3 regions of the Robertmurraya sp. FSL R5-0851 genome follow, and region 2 is predicted to be linked to each of the others. Evidence: riboswitches for the same ligand, from Rfam matches in the RefSeq annotation. Region 2 holds a riboswitch; each other region holds the start of a gene.
What was found. A riboswitch is a leader RNA that binds a small molecule or an ion and turns the genes downstream of it on or off. The one in region 2 is predicted to bind thiamine pyrophosphate.
Positions count from the first base shown of each region.

Region 1: another riboswitch for thiamine pyrophosphate. It lies ahead of thiT (energy-coupled thiamine transporter ThiT); the one in region 2 lies ahead of MKX65_RS06965 (ABC transporter substrate-binding protein).
Region 3: another riboswitch for thiamine pyrophosphate. It lies ahead of thiM (hydroxyethylthiazole kinase); the one in region 2 lies ahead of MKX65_RS06965 (ABC transporter substrate-binding protein).

Region 1 covers NZ_JBBOOE010000001.1:2,776,786-2,781,075, reverse strand. The annotation lists gene MKX65_RS14260 (hypothetical protein) at 127-771, opposite strand; gene MKX65_RS14255 (hypothetical protein) at 803-1,309, opposite strand; gene MKX65_RS14250 (hypothetical protein) at 1,348-1,503, opposite strand; TPP riboswitch at 1,714-1,812, shown strand; gene thiT (energy-coupled thiamine transporter ThiT) at 1,875-2,468, shown strand; gene MKX65_RS14240 (divergent polysaccharide deacetylase family protein) at 2,565-3,341, shown strand; gene MKX65_RS14235 (VanW family protein) at 3,394-4,284, opposite strand.
Region 2 covers NZ_JBBOOE010000001.1:1,336,344-1,340,633, reverse strand. The annotation lists gene MKX65_RS06970 (peptide chain release factor 3) at 282-1,862, opposite strand; TPP riboswitch at 2,053-2,163, shown strand; gene MKX65_RS06965 (ABC transporter substrate-binding protein) at 2,266-3,261, shown strand; gene MKX65_RS06960 (thiamine-binding protein) at 3,273-3,566, shown strand; gene MKX65_RS06955 (ABC transporter permease) at 3,563-4,290, shown strand, end outside.
Region 3 covers NZ_JBBOOE010000001.1:2,067,155-2,071,444, forward strand. The annotation lists gene thiD (bifunctional hydroxymethylpyrimidine kinase/phosphomethylpyrimidine kinase) at 1-798, opposite strand, end outside; gene thiE (thiamine phosphate synthase) at 819-1,454, opposite strand; gene thiM (hydroxyethylthiazole kinase) at 1,469-2,287, opposite strand; TPP riboswitch at 2,384-2,494, opposite strand; gene MKX65_RS10445 (methyl-accepting chemotaxis protein) at 2,599-4,290, opposite strand, start outside.

The sequences.
Region 1 (4,290 bases), 1.4 Mb from region 2:
GTTATCAAGACTAAAAATAAATAAAATCAATGATAATAAGCCGTATAACATATTAGATATATCTAATATGTTATACGGCTTTTCTCTTAATTCTTTAACAGGGCTGACGAATCAAAGAGAACCTTTTTATAATTCAAGTTGAATCGTTGTTATTCTTTTCGTTTCATCAATCCATAAATAGACGTTTTTACACTTATGAGCTAAATATCTTATAGCTAAATTTTTTATTAATGACTCTTCAAGATTCCAGTCATATAGTTGAAGAGTAATTAGGGAATTATTAGAGGTTTCCTGCAAAAAGTTTAGAACAACATAAAAATTATCATCTTCAAACTTTTCAATAAATTGAGGATGCAATTTATAAACTTTTTGTGGCCGCCACTCATAGGATAAGTCATTATTAATTGATCCATAAAGGCTCTTAACTATTGGGTTTAACTTACACGAACGTATTTCAGCTATTGATTCTTTGTTTGGTTTAGTGAGCATTATTTCAACGGGTTTATTATGTTCTAACACAACTTTTCTGCTATTAAAATGTGCAACAATTTCTCTTAATGTTTTTTTTGTGATTTTTCTATGAGGTAGAGACAATGAAGTCATGCTGTTTTCGTCTTGGGCGCTTAATAACACAAAAAACTGAGTCAGTATAGAAAATTCCTTGACAAGTGTTTCTTCATTATCAAGTGCCCTGATTTTAAAATCAGAAATTTCTTCCGAAATATTGGACGGTATTGTTTCATTTTCTTCCAAGGCGCTTAACCATTTCAAAGGTAACAACTCCAGTCCCTATAATTTAAATTTATTTAACCTCGAAGTATGACCATCCGTTTGCCCATGCTCCATACACACCATTTTTAACAGTGGTAAATGTACCTCCAAGTCGGGCACGATATGCACCGTCAGAGAGAGTAGTAGATCCTTCATTTCTAATAGTAGAACTTGGTGTATTAATTCGATAATTGAAAGGTAAAGTTTTATGGGGCTCCCAACCTCCATTAAGGAAGCCATGGTCTTTTTGAATTTCTACAGTTACATTACTATAAGAAATTACATCACCACCAACCTGAATTGTCCAAGGGCAATATACGTTATTGCTAATAGAATAACAAGAGACTGTACCACGAGCAAAGTCTAACCCGAAAGTTGAAACCCCTCCACCAGTACCAGTTTTTTTATTAATTGGAGCATAGTCTGTAGTCGCAGTATTACCAACGGATGTTACTTCTGTCGAAGCTGCCTGGGATTGATTTGGAAATGAAGAGAATAAGAGAATCGTAAATAGAAAGAAATACAAATATTTTTTCAAAAAAAATACACTCCTATAGTTTTTTACAATAATGAGAATTATTGGTTAATAGTATTGTACTTTAAAAAAATGCTTCTACCAATAGAATCCAAATATTTTAAATATCTAACTGCCTCAACTACCGGCAATCCTTCCTCGTCTAAAAGAATGTATCTTTTTTTATTATTATCTAGTAATACCTCTTGTACCCTCATTTTCTCACCACATCCCTCTAATAAATTATACATATTAAACTATCAATAACTAGTATTGTTTATCTATTTATTATGTACAAAAATAACAGAATGAAATGACATTCTGTACTTATTAGCCTACTAATATTGTAGTATATTTAATTCCAACTAGATGCTTTTCTATTTTATTTTATATGATATAATGAGTACGAAATAATAAACTACATACGAAGAAACCACAAGGGGAGCGTTATGCTGAGAGTGAACGTTTGTTCTGACCCTTTGAACCTGTTAGATAATTCTAGCGCAGGGATGTGGACTGACTGAATTTTTCTTGCAATCATGTCTCTCTACACTCTCCTTGAGGTTTCAGAAAAAGGGGAGATTTTTTTATGGGAAACAAACGACTAATTATGATGATTGAAGCTTCTTTTTTTGCAGCTTTTGCACTAATTCTTGACCTTCTACCATCGATCAAGCTATCGCCTAATATTTCTATTTCATTTGCGATGCTACCAATTTTAATTATTGCTTTTAGATGGGGATTCCTTGCAGCAACAGCTTCTGGCTTTTTATGGGGACTGTTACAAATTGCTATGGGTGATGCTTATATTTTAACTCCGTTACAGGGTTTCATTGAGTATTTTCTTGCCTTTGCGTTTATTGGATTTGCAGGTTTCTTTATGAAAAAAATTCAGGTTGCACTAACTGAAAATAAGAAGAAAGCCCTTCAATGGATCATAGTTGCCACATTCGTCGGAAGTGCTGCACGTTATTTTTGGCATTTTATCGCAGGATTTTTATTCTGGGGAGAAAATGCACCGGATGGGATGTCGCCACTCTTATTTTCACTAGGTGTGAACGGTGGTACCATGATTGGGGCCGCCATCTATTGTTCCATTGTTTTATTCCTTTTAGTGTCAAGTTCTCCAAGATTCCTGTTACACAAAAGGATTTCCTCAGAGAACGTAAAAAAAATATCGTAATTTAACTCTCGTCCAATGTTTTGGACGAGTTTTTTGTATGGTTTTTCCTATATGTGAGAAACTATCCAAATAACTAACATTCAAATGGAGGCTTTCATGAAAAAAACTTCATTTATCATGATCCTAGTCATTTTTACAATGTTTCCTCATCATGGGTATGGCCAGGAAATGAAAAAGGCAGCTATTATCATTGATGATTTTGGTGGTGGTGTAGGAGGTGTAAAGGATTTTTTAGAAGGTGACGTACAAATAACGGCAGCTATTATGCCATTTAATGAACTTTCAAAAAAGCATGCAGAATGGGCATATGAAAATGGTTTAGAGATCATGGTACATTTGCCCATGCAGCCAAAAAAGGGAAAGGCCTCTTGGTTAGGACCAAAGCCAATCACCAATGACTTATCAAAAGAAGAAGTAAGAAAGAGAGTCATTGATGCGATCGATAGTGTTCCTCATGCTATGGGCTTAAATAATCATATGGGCTCCCTCGTCGTTGAGAATGAGGAGATTGTCCGAGTGATTGTTGAAGTGGCAAAAGAAAAACAGTTATACATTGTTGATAGTGCAACAAGTCCAAAGTCAAAATTCGAGGAAATTACTGAGGAATTGAATGTACCTTTTATTAAAAGGGATGTCTTTCTTGATGATATCTGTTCGGTAAATCAAGTGAAAAAACAAATGCTTATTCTTGCAAGGATTGCGGAGAGTAGGGGAACCGCTGTTGCGATTGGACATGTTGGTACATCGGGCAAGGTATGTTCATTAGGTGTTACTGAGTCAATGCCTGAATTTAAGCAAAAGCATATAAAGGTCGTTCCTGTATCCGAGTTGTTATCAGACTCCATTCGATCAAAGTATTTTCATCTATATTAAAAATGGCTGTCCAGTGGGAGAGATTCTCCCTTACATCGGACAGCCTTGTTTTTTATTGATACATGCTTGGTACTTGATTTTGTTCGACATTCACATCGTCTGAAGTATATAAAAGAATGGATACGGAACCACCTCTCACTTTGGAACGAATCAAGATAGGATGTTTATAATTATTCATAAAAACAAAGTCAGGACCGTACCAACTTACTGTTGCATCGCGACCTGGAGGAACATAAGGAACGCGTTTGGAATGGGAATATCGTTTTACGATTTTTAACCCTGCTCGATCCACAGCATTAAAGAGTGTAGAAGATACTTGGCAAATGCCTCCGCCGACCCCCTCGGAAAGCTCACCTCGAACAATAATAGGAGCTGGCATATATCCGCGTTCTTTTGTCCGTTGACCAACCACCTCATTAAACGAAAAAGTCTGACCTGGAAATAGGACGAAGTTATTGATCGCCTCGGACGATTTTCGTATATTGTTTGTTCTTGAGGTATTGTAGCTATTGAAATATGTGACATAATACCCGATGGCTTGTTGGCGTATTCTTGACAATAACTCACTATCTACCTCAGGATAAATCGGTTTTTTAGGGACTTTAAGCGTTTTGGCACCTTTACTATAAAAATAGGAGTGATATAGGGTATGAAAGGATCTCTTATTCAGTTGATATCCCAGCTGCTCTGGCTGTAAATTTCCATAATCATCAAGATAAGCATTTTTCGGCTCTATGTATACTTGTTGGGAAAGTTCAGCAGTTAATATATCAAGATGATGCAAGTCCATATGCGGAGTATTAGGAAGAGGAAAAACTAGTTCTTCTCGATCTACAGTCATTATGGGTTGATCATTATCAATCAATGTGAGTACATCGTGATCGGTTGGTTGTTGAATAAGCATGAGAATAGATAAAAGTCCAGTTAATTTCAATCGTATCATCCTTCC
Region 2 (4,290 bases):
GGAAGCATGTGAACTGCTTCCCTTTCATTTTTGGACAGTGAATCCGTCAGTTTTAGGACAATCAACACCGTCAAGTTCTGGACATTGGAGAACGTCATTAACATTTCATCCTAATCACCAGCTAATTTTCATTACTTATAGGTTGTACGAAATAAAGAAGAATTATCACTTGAACATGCAAGACTTTTCCTACATTTTTCGACATTAGTTTTTTTTTCCAGACCACTCTTCCTAATGAATATAAAATAAAGAAGCCCTCAATCTTGAGGACTCCCTTATACTTATTGATAATCATCCATAGGATTATAAAGTGTAATATCTGGATTTTTTTCTTGGAACCAGCGAAGGGCAAAGTCGTTTTCGAAAAGAAATACTTTCTTATCGTAGCGATCCTTTACTAAAAGACTTCGACTGCTAGAAAGATTTTCGTTAATTTCTTCATTTTCGACCCAACGGACAATTTTTGAGCCTAATCTTTCCATTAATACCTCAGCATTGTACTCGTTTCTCATTCGATGCTCAAACACTTCAAATTGAAGTTGACCTACGGCCCCTAGCAAATAATCATCTGTTCGAACCGTACGGAAGAGCTGAATGGCTCCCTCTTGTACAAGTTGCTGAATTCCTTTATGAAAAGACTTTTGCTTCATTACGTTTTTAGCTGAAACTCGAACAAAGAGTTCAGGTGTAAACTGTGGAAGCTTTTCATATTGAAAGTTGTTTTTTCCAACAGTCAATGTATCTCCAATTTGATACGTACCTGGATCGTACAAACCAATAATATCTCCACTAACCGCTTCATCAACCGTGTTTCGGTCATCCGCCATAAACTGTGTTGATTGAGAAAGCTTCATTGACTTTCCTAAGCGTGGGATATTGACTGTCATCCCTCTTTCGAATTTTCCTGAACATACACGTAAAAAGGCAATTCTATCCCTATGAGCAGGATTCATATTAGCTTGAATCTTAAAAATAAAGCCTGAGAAATCCTCTGATAATGGATCGATTTTTCCTTCTGTAGATTCCCGTGCTTGAGGTGCAGGTGCAAATTGAAGATAGGTTTCTAGAAAAGTTTGAACACCAAAGTTCGCTAGGGCGCTACCAAAGAATACAGGTGTTAGTTCCCCATTTGCTATTCTTTCACGAGAAAACTCATTCCCCGCTTCATTTAATAGCATGATTTCTTCCAACGTCTGGTCATATAAGGAGTATTGCTTTAATTTATGATCTCCTTCTATTTCTCCATCTTCATTTAACCCAACAAAACGTTCTTCCTCATCTACTCGGAATTGTTCAATTCGCTTGTAAAAACGGTCATATATACCGAGAAATTCTTTCCCCATTCCAATCGGCCAGTTCATCGGATATGATTCTATTCCCATAACCTCTTCTAGTTCAGCTAAAAGTTCTAATGGAGATTTCCCCTGACGATCAAGCTTATTAATAAAGGTAAAAATCGGAATGCCTCTCATTCGACATACTTTAAATAGCTTTAAGGTCTGCTCCTCAATCCCTTTTGCTGAATCGATTATCATGACCGCACTATCAACAGCTGTAAGAGTACGATACGTATCTTCACTGAAGTCTTGGTGACCTGGTGTATCAAGAATATTTACTCGACAGTCATTATAATCAAATTGCATCACACTCGACGTAACGGAAATACCACGTTGTTTTTCAATTTCCATCCAATCGCTCGTAGCAAACTTACCCGTTTTCTTTCCTTTAACTGTTCCCGCATCACGAATGGCTCCACCAAATAACAATAACTTCTCAGTTAATGTCGTTTTCCCAGCATCTGGGTGGGAAATGATCGCAAATGTGCGACGCGATTGTACATCATCTTTAAAATTTTTTGCCATTATAGAAATTCCTTTCTTTCCTTACACAAATTCATCCATAACTTCAATCTTATCGTGACTGTTTAAAGTTTGCAATGTGTTCTTTACAAAAGCAACAACAAACATATCATTATGTTCATTTTCCAAGAAAGTTCTTCCTTTTCAAGAAAATAATTTCTGCTATAATGAGATAGAAATGAAACTAAATAGGTAAGAATTGTAGGGGAACCGATGAAGACCGGTTGAGAGTGCATCCCATTGATGCTGACCCTTTGAACCTGATCTGGATGAAACCAGCGTAGGGAACATATTCTTTAGACAATCATATTGTTTAAACATATGCGCCCGGTTCAAAAACTGCGGCGCTTTTTGTCGTCTATGGGGCCAGGTCATGTTCCTACTTATACCATTGGAGGAGAAAGTAATGAAAAAATGGATAGCTGCAATAACAGCTTCTGTATTACTCGCAGGTTGTTCAGAAACAAATGAACAGCAAACAGAACAAGAGGAGTCAAGCGCTGACTTAAAAAAAGTGACTGTCGTTCTTGATTGGACTCCAAATACGAATCACACAGGACTATATGTTGCAAAAGAAAAGGGCTTTTTTGAAGAGGAAGGTCTTGATGTGACCATTCAGATGCCTGGAGAAGCTGGTGCTGACCAACTTGTTGCTTCTGAGAAAGCTGATTTTGGTGTAGGTTATCAAGAAGGAATTACACAGGCAAGAGTACAAGGAGTACCGCTTGTTTCTATAGCTGCGGTTATTCAACACAACACTTCTGGTTTCGCATCACCGGCATCTAAAAATATTCAATCCCCTAAAGATTTTGAGGGAAAAACATACGGTGGTTGGGGTTCACCTGTTGAAGAATCCGTCATCGACTCACTTATGAAGCAAGAACAAGCAGATGTAGAAAAGGTGAATATTGTAAACATAGGCGATGCGGACTTCTTTACCGCTGTTAAACGTGATATTGACTTTGCTTGGATATACTACGGTTGGACAGGCGTAGAAGCGGAATTACGAGGAGAAGACATTAATATGGTCTACTTAACCGATTACTCCGAAAAGTTAGACTACTATACACCTGTTTTAACCACTAGCGAAAACATGATTAACAACGATCCTGAAACAGTAAGAGCTTTTGTTAATGCCGCTTCAAAAGGCTATGAATTTGCTATCGACAATCCTTCCGATGCCGCTGACGTCTTAATCAAAGCTGCTCCAGAACTTGACGCAGAGCTTGTAAAGAAAAGTCAGGAATGGCTTGCTACCAAATATCAAGACGATGCAGACCAATGGGGTGAGCAAAGTTTAGAAGTATGGGAAAACTATGCTTCTTGGATGCTTGAGAACGGGTTGCTAGAATCAGAGTTAGATGCAGAAAAAGCCTTTACTAATGAATTTTTACCACAATAGGAGTTGTTCATATGGCAAACGCACTTGTTAGTATACAAATTATCCCTAAGACAAAAAACGGTGAAAATGTGATTCCTTACGTAGATGAAGCAATAGCCGTTATTGATGCGTCAGGAGTAAAGTATGAGGTTCATCCCTTAGAAACAACTATGGAGGGTGATCTTCAGGAACTATTTTCAGTGATTACGAAAATGAATGAAAAGATGATTGAAATGGGAAGCAGTAATGTTATTTCACAGGTGAAGATTCTTTACCAGCCAACTGGTATAACAATGGATACTCTTACGGAGAAATATCGTTCATGATACAAAAATTACAAAAAGGGTGGAGACCAACTTTTGTTCTCCTCCTTTTATTCCTTGTTTGGGAATTCACTGCAAGAATCACTGAGATTCCAACTTGGCTGCTCCCAACTCCCTCACAAATTTTTAATGAACTTATCAATGGCTGGAGCAGTGTTTCTGTACATCTTTCTTCCACCATTCGGCTTATTTTACTAGGCTTTGTTTCTGGAGTTACCGTAGGTCTGTTAACTGCCTTTATATTACATAATATTCCTTTTTTAAAAGAATCTTTATATCCGCTTCTTATATTATCGCAAAATATACCTATTATTGTACTTGCTCCACTTCTGGTTATATGGTTCGGCTTTGGCCTATTACCAAAACTAATTGTTATTACTCTGGTTTGTTTCTTTCCTATTACGATTTCAGCCATGGATGGATTTCGCCAGGTTGCTCCTGAGCTTTTTCATTATATGCAAATGGCAGGAGCAACCAAACGTCAGTTATTTTGGAAACTCGAGTTTCCGTTTGCCCTGCCCTCCATCTTTTCAGGGCTGAAAATTTCAGCGACATATAGTGTAATGGGTGCTGTAATATCTGAATGGTTAGGATCAGAAAATGGGATTGGAGTCTATATGACACTCTCTTCCTCATCATTTCGAACAGATCGTGTCTTTGTTGCCATATTTCTCATTATGGCTTTAAGTTTGTTATTTTTTATCATGATCAATTGGTTAGAGAGATT
Region 3 (4,290 bases), 730 kb from region 2:
AACTTTGTTTCGTTTGTATGCCCAATGATTGGTTGGGCCGTGGCCGGATCCGATGTGTAAATCTTCTTCGATGGCTGCCTGAATAAAGTCTTTTGCCACTTTCACCGCTTGAACAACGGAGCTCCCTTTTGCGAGTTGTGCGGTTATGGCAGCGGAAAAGGTACAGCCTGTGCCATGAGTATTTTTTGTGGGAATCCGATTCGAACTAAAGGTGTGAAATTGTTGACCGTCATATAAAAGATCAATCATTTCTTCCCTACCCTGATCATGTCCGCCTTTGATCATGACAGTTTTTGCACCCATGATATGGAGCAATTTAGCAACTTGTTTTCGGTCATCCATTGTCACAATTTTTATTCCTGTAAGCACCTCTGCTTCTGGAATATTTGGTGTCACGATGGTCGCAAGTGGAAGTAATTTTTCTTTTAAAGCTTTAACCGCTTCGTTTTGTAAAAGTGATGCTCCCCCTTTTGCAATCATTACGGGATCTACGACGACATGTTTCATTTCATAAAATTCTATAAATCTCGAAACCGCATCAATGGTATCACTGTTAAATAACATTCCGGTTTTGATCGCATCTGGACGCAAATCTTCAGCAATCGATTGAAGTTGTTCTTGAATCCCTTCCAAAGGAACCTTATAGACACCTTGTACGCCTGTTGTGTTTTGTGCAGTTACGGCTGTTATCACAGACATTCCGTATACATCAAGTTCTTGAAATGTCTTCAAATCAGCCTGTATACCAGCCCCTCCACCACTATCTGACCCTGCGATGGTTAATGCCTTTTTTACCATAACGAATAACCTCTCCTTGCCTAAAATTCATCAACTAATCTACGTAAAAGCTTGGTATGCTCTTGGATATGACTGGCTCGACAAATATCGGAAATGATTGCGAGGCCATTAGCTCCTGATTTCATAACGGTTTCTCCGTTGGTAGAATTCATTCCACCAATCGCAACAAGAGGCAAAGAAATTCCTGCATGACGAAATTCAGTGAAGATATCTAAGCTTTGTTGCTTTTCGGTATCCGCTTTTGAAATGGTAGGATACATCGGCCCAATTCCTAAGTAATCAGCTCCGTTTAGAACGGCCTGAAGTCCCTCTTCAACCGTGTGTGTGGATACACCAAGAATTTTCTTAGGACCTATTGTCTCCCTCACATATTTTGCATTTTCATCATCCTGGCCAACATGTACTCCATCAGCATCAAGAGCGATAGCCAGTGGTAGATCATCATTGACGATAAATGGGATCTTATGTGTCCCGCAGAGTTCTCGCAGTTTTTTTCCAAGTTCGTACTTCTCAATTTCTCCGAGAGTGCTGATCCCTTTTTCTCGATATTGATAACAAGTAATTCCACCTTCAATGGCTAGAGCTAACGTCTCTTCAGGTGTTCGATTCAAGCAGTCTTGACTGCCCATAATAAAATACAGTTTTAGAAAATCCATTTCCTTTTGCTCCCTCATATGGATGTTACTTCTGCAATGCTGACTTTGGCGAGGTCTACCACATCAGAGGATGAAGTGAGCATGAGTTGATTAAGAAATTCCATCTGAAAAGTGCCAACATGTTGGTCACCTGTCGCTAAAATCGCACGCTCAGCAACTGCACCATAAAAGGCTGATGCTCCTGCCGCTGCGAGTAAATAATTGGTTTCTACACTTGCAAACGCTCCTACGACAGATGAAAATAAGCAACCAGTTCCAGTTACTTTTGTTAGAAGTGGATGCCCGTTTGAAATAATAATCGATTCTTCACCATTAGAAACAACATCGTCTTTTCCGGTAACCACAACGGTCATATGTAATTTTTGAGCTGCCATTCGAGCAAGGTCTGTGATATTCCCTTCACCTGTACCAGAATCCACACCGCGTGTTTGCCATTCTTCTCCTATTACGTTGGCTACCTCTGCAGCATTTCCGCGTAATAGGCTAATGTTCACTTCAGATAGAAGTCGTTTTACAGTATTTGTGCGGTATGGTGTTGCACCAGCTCCAACCGGGTCAAGGACGACTGGAACGCCTTTTTCATTCGCTGCTTGACCAGCAATGATCATCGCTTCTACTTCAGGTTCCCTTAATGTGCCGATATTGAGCACAAGGGAATTCGCGATGCTTACCATGTCAGCTACTTCTTCTTTGGCATAGGCCATCACTGGTGAAGCGCCAAGAGCTAACAATCCATTAGCAACAAAATTAGTTACTACTACATTCGTCATATTATGAACTAACGGTGATTGCTCTCTTACTCTATCAATTAATGTTAAAAATTCATGACTCATTTTTCCCTGCTCCTTTCATATTAGCAAAACGATTTCAAGACAAAAAAAGCCAGATTCTTATAGAACCTGGCATAGTTACGAAACAATAAACATTTATCTTCGCAGTAACTACTTCCCTCCGCTGGTATGAGCCAGATCAGGTTCCAAGAGTCGAAAACTGAATTGTTTTCTCTCAGCCCGAACATACGGGCCCCCCTAGTAGATTTCCTATGAAACTATATTTACATCATAGTGGAAGGTTTTTCATAACGCAACTATAAATTATTTAAAAAGTAAAAAAAGTTCCCCCTGTACCAACAGGAGGAAGCCGATTAAATCGTAAATTTCCTTAAAACTTCTTTTAAGTTAATCGCCATTTCATTAACTGTCTGAACAGAAGAAGCGATTTCCTCCATCGTTGCCAACTGTGCCTCAGCAGATGCAGCAACCGCATAAGAGGAGTTCGAATTTACCTTTGCAATTTCTGTTAGCACTTCGATATTGGCAGTTACACATTTGGAACTTTCCGTCATTTTTTGGACATATTGATGAATAGACTGAATCGTTTTACGAATGTCTGTGATAGAGTCAGTGATTTGTATAAAAGATCTTCCCGCTTCATTTACAGCGATTGACCCATTTTCTACTTCAAGCGTATTTTTTTCCATTGCTTTTACGGCTTGATTTGTACCGGTTTGGATTTTCAAAATAAGATCTATAATTTCGTTAGAAGAGCTCTTTGACTGTACGGCAAGTTTCCGGACCTCATCAGCAACCACAGAAAAACCTTTCCCATGCTCCCCGGCTCGTGCTGCTTCAATCGCAGCATTTAAAGCGAGTAAGTTCGTTTGATCTGCAATACCAGTGATCACTTTGGTTATTTGACTGATTTCCTTTGATTGTCTTCCAAGGTTACCAATCACTCCTGCCACTTCGATTACAGAGTCATGTATATGTGACATTTGCTTTATTGCATTCTCTACGACCTTGTTTCCGTTTTTAGACACTCCATCGACCATATTAGCTGAAGCTTCCAGTTTTTCTGATGAAAAAGTGAGAGTTTCTTGAATCGAAGCCAATGTGTTCATTGTATGTATGGTTTCATTTACACTATCTAGTTGTTTTTGAGAGGCAGCAGCAACCTCTTGAATGGAAAAAGTAATACTTTCTGAACCTTGTGCGGTTTCCTCCGAGCTTGCTGTTAAATCCTCCGCAGAGGCAGAAACCTGGGTGGTTGTCTCATATGCTTGGGAAATTAAGGCTCGCAGTTCTTTTACCATCCGGTTGAAAGTAGTAGTTAGCTCACCAATTTCATCATTTGATGTAACCTTCATATCTGCGTGACTAAAATCACCTTCTGCAACTACTTGAATTCTCTCTGATAAACGACGGATCGGGCCATGAATAGAATTCATCAATACGATGGCAACTATTACGGAAATACAAATAACGATGAATGTAAAGATCATTGTCCAAAGTTGAACTTGATTTCCATTTGAAATGATTTCTTCTCCCAGCTGTTCTACACTTTTATTTTTTTCATCTGCTAAAGCCTTTAATTTTGCCATCGTTTGTTCGGCTTTAAACTTTTCAGATCCAACATTGAGTAAGGCTTGGCGTTTCTCTCCGTTATCAAACACGTCGAAAGCTTCCTTCATCATCATCTCATTCCATTTGGAACCGTCGGAAATGACCTTTTTTACAGCAGCTTCATCTTTGTTCCCAGCTACGTTAGTCAATAACCTATCTTCTAATTGGGTACTTAGGTGTACATTGTTTTCAAAGCTTTCCTTAGCCTGAGGAGAACCTTCAAGCATGTACTCATTTACGAGTCTTAATCGCTCAGCCATGAAAAATCGTAAATCTTGTAAGGCGTTTAATTGCTGTGATTCTTTTAGAATAAGTGATTTTGCTAATTCATTTGCCTTTTGGGTATTGATCATGGAGTAAATAGCTAGTCCACTAGAAACTAGTAACACGAGCCCGAAGCTAAGCATGATTTTTTTTCGAATACTTTGTGATTG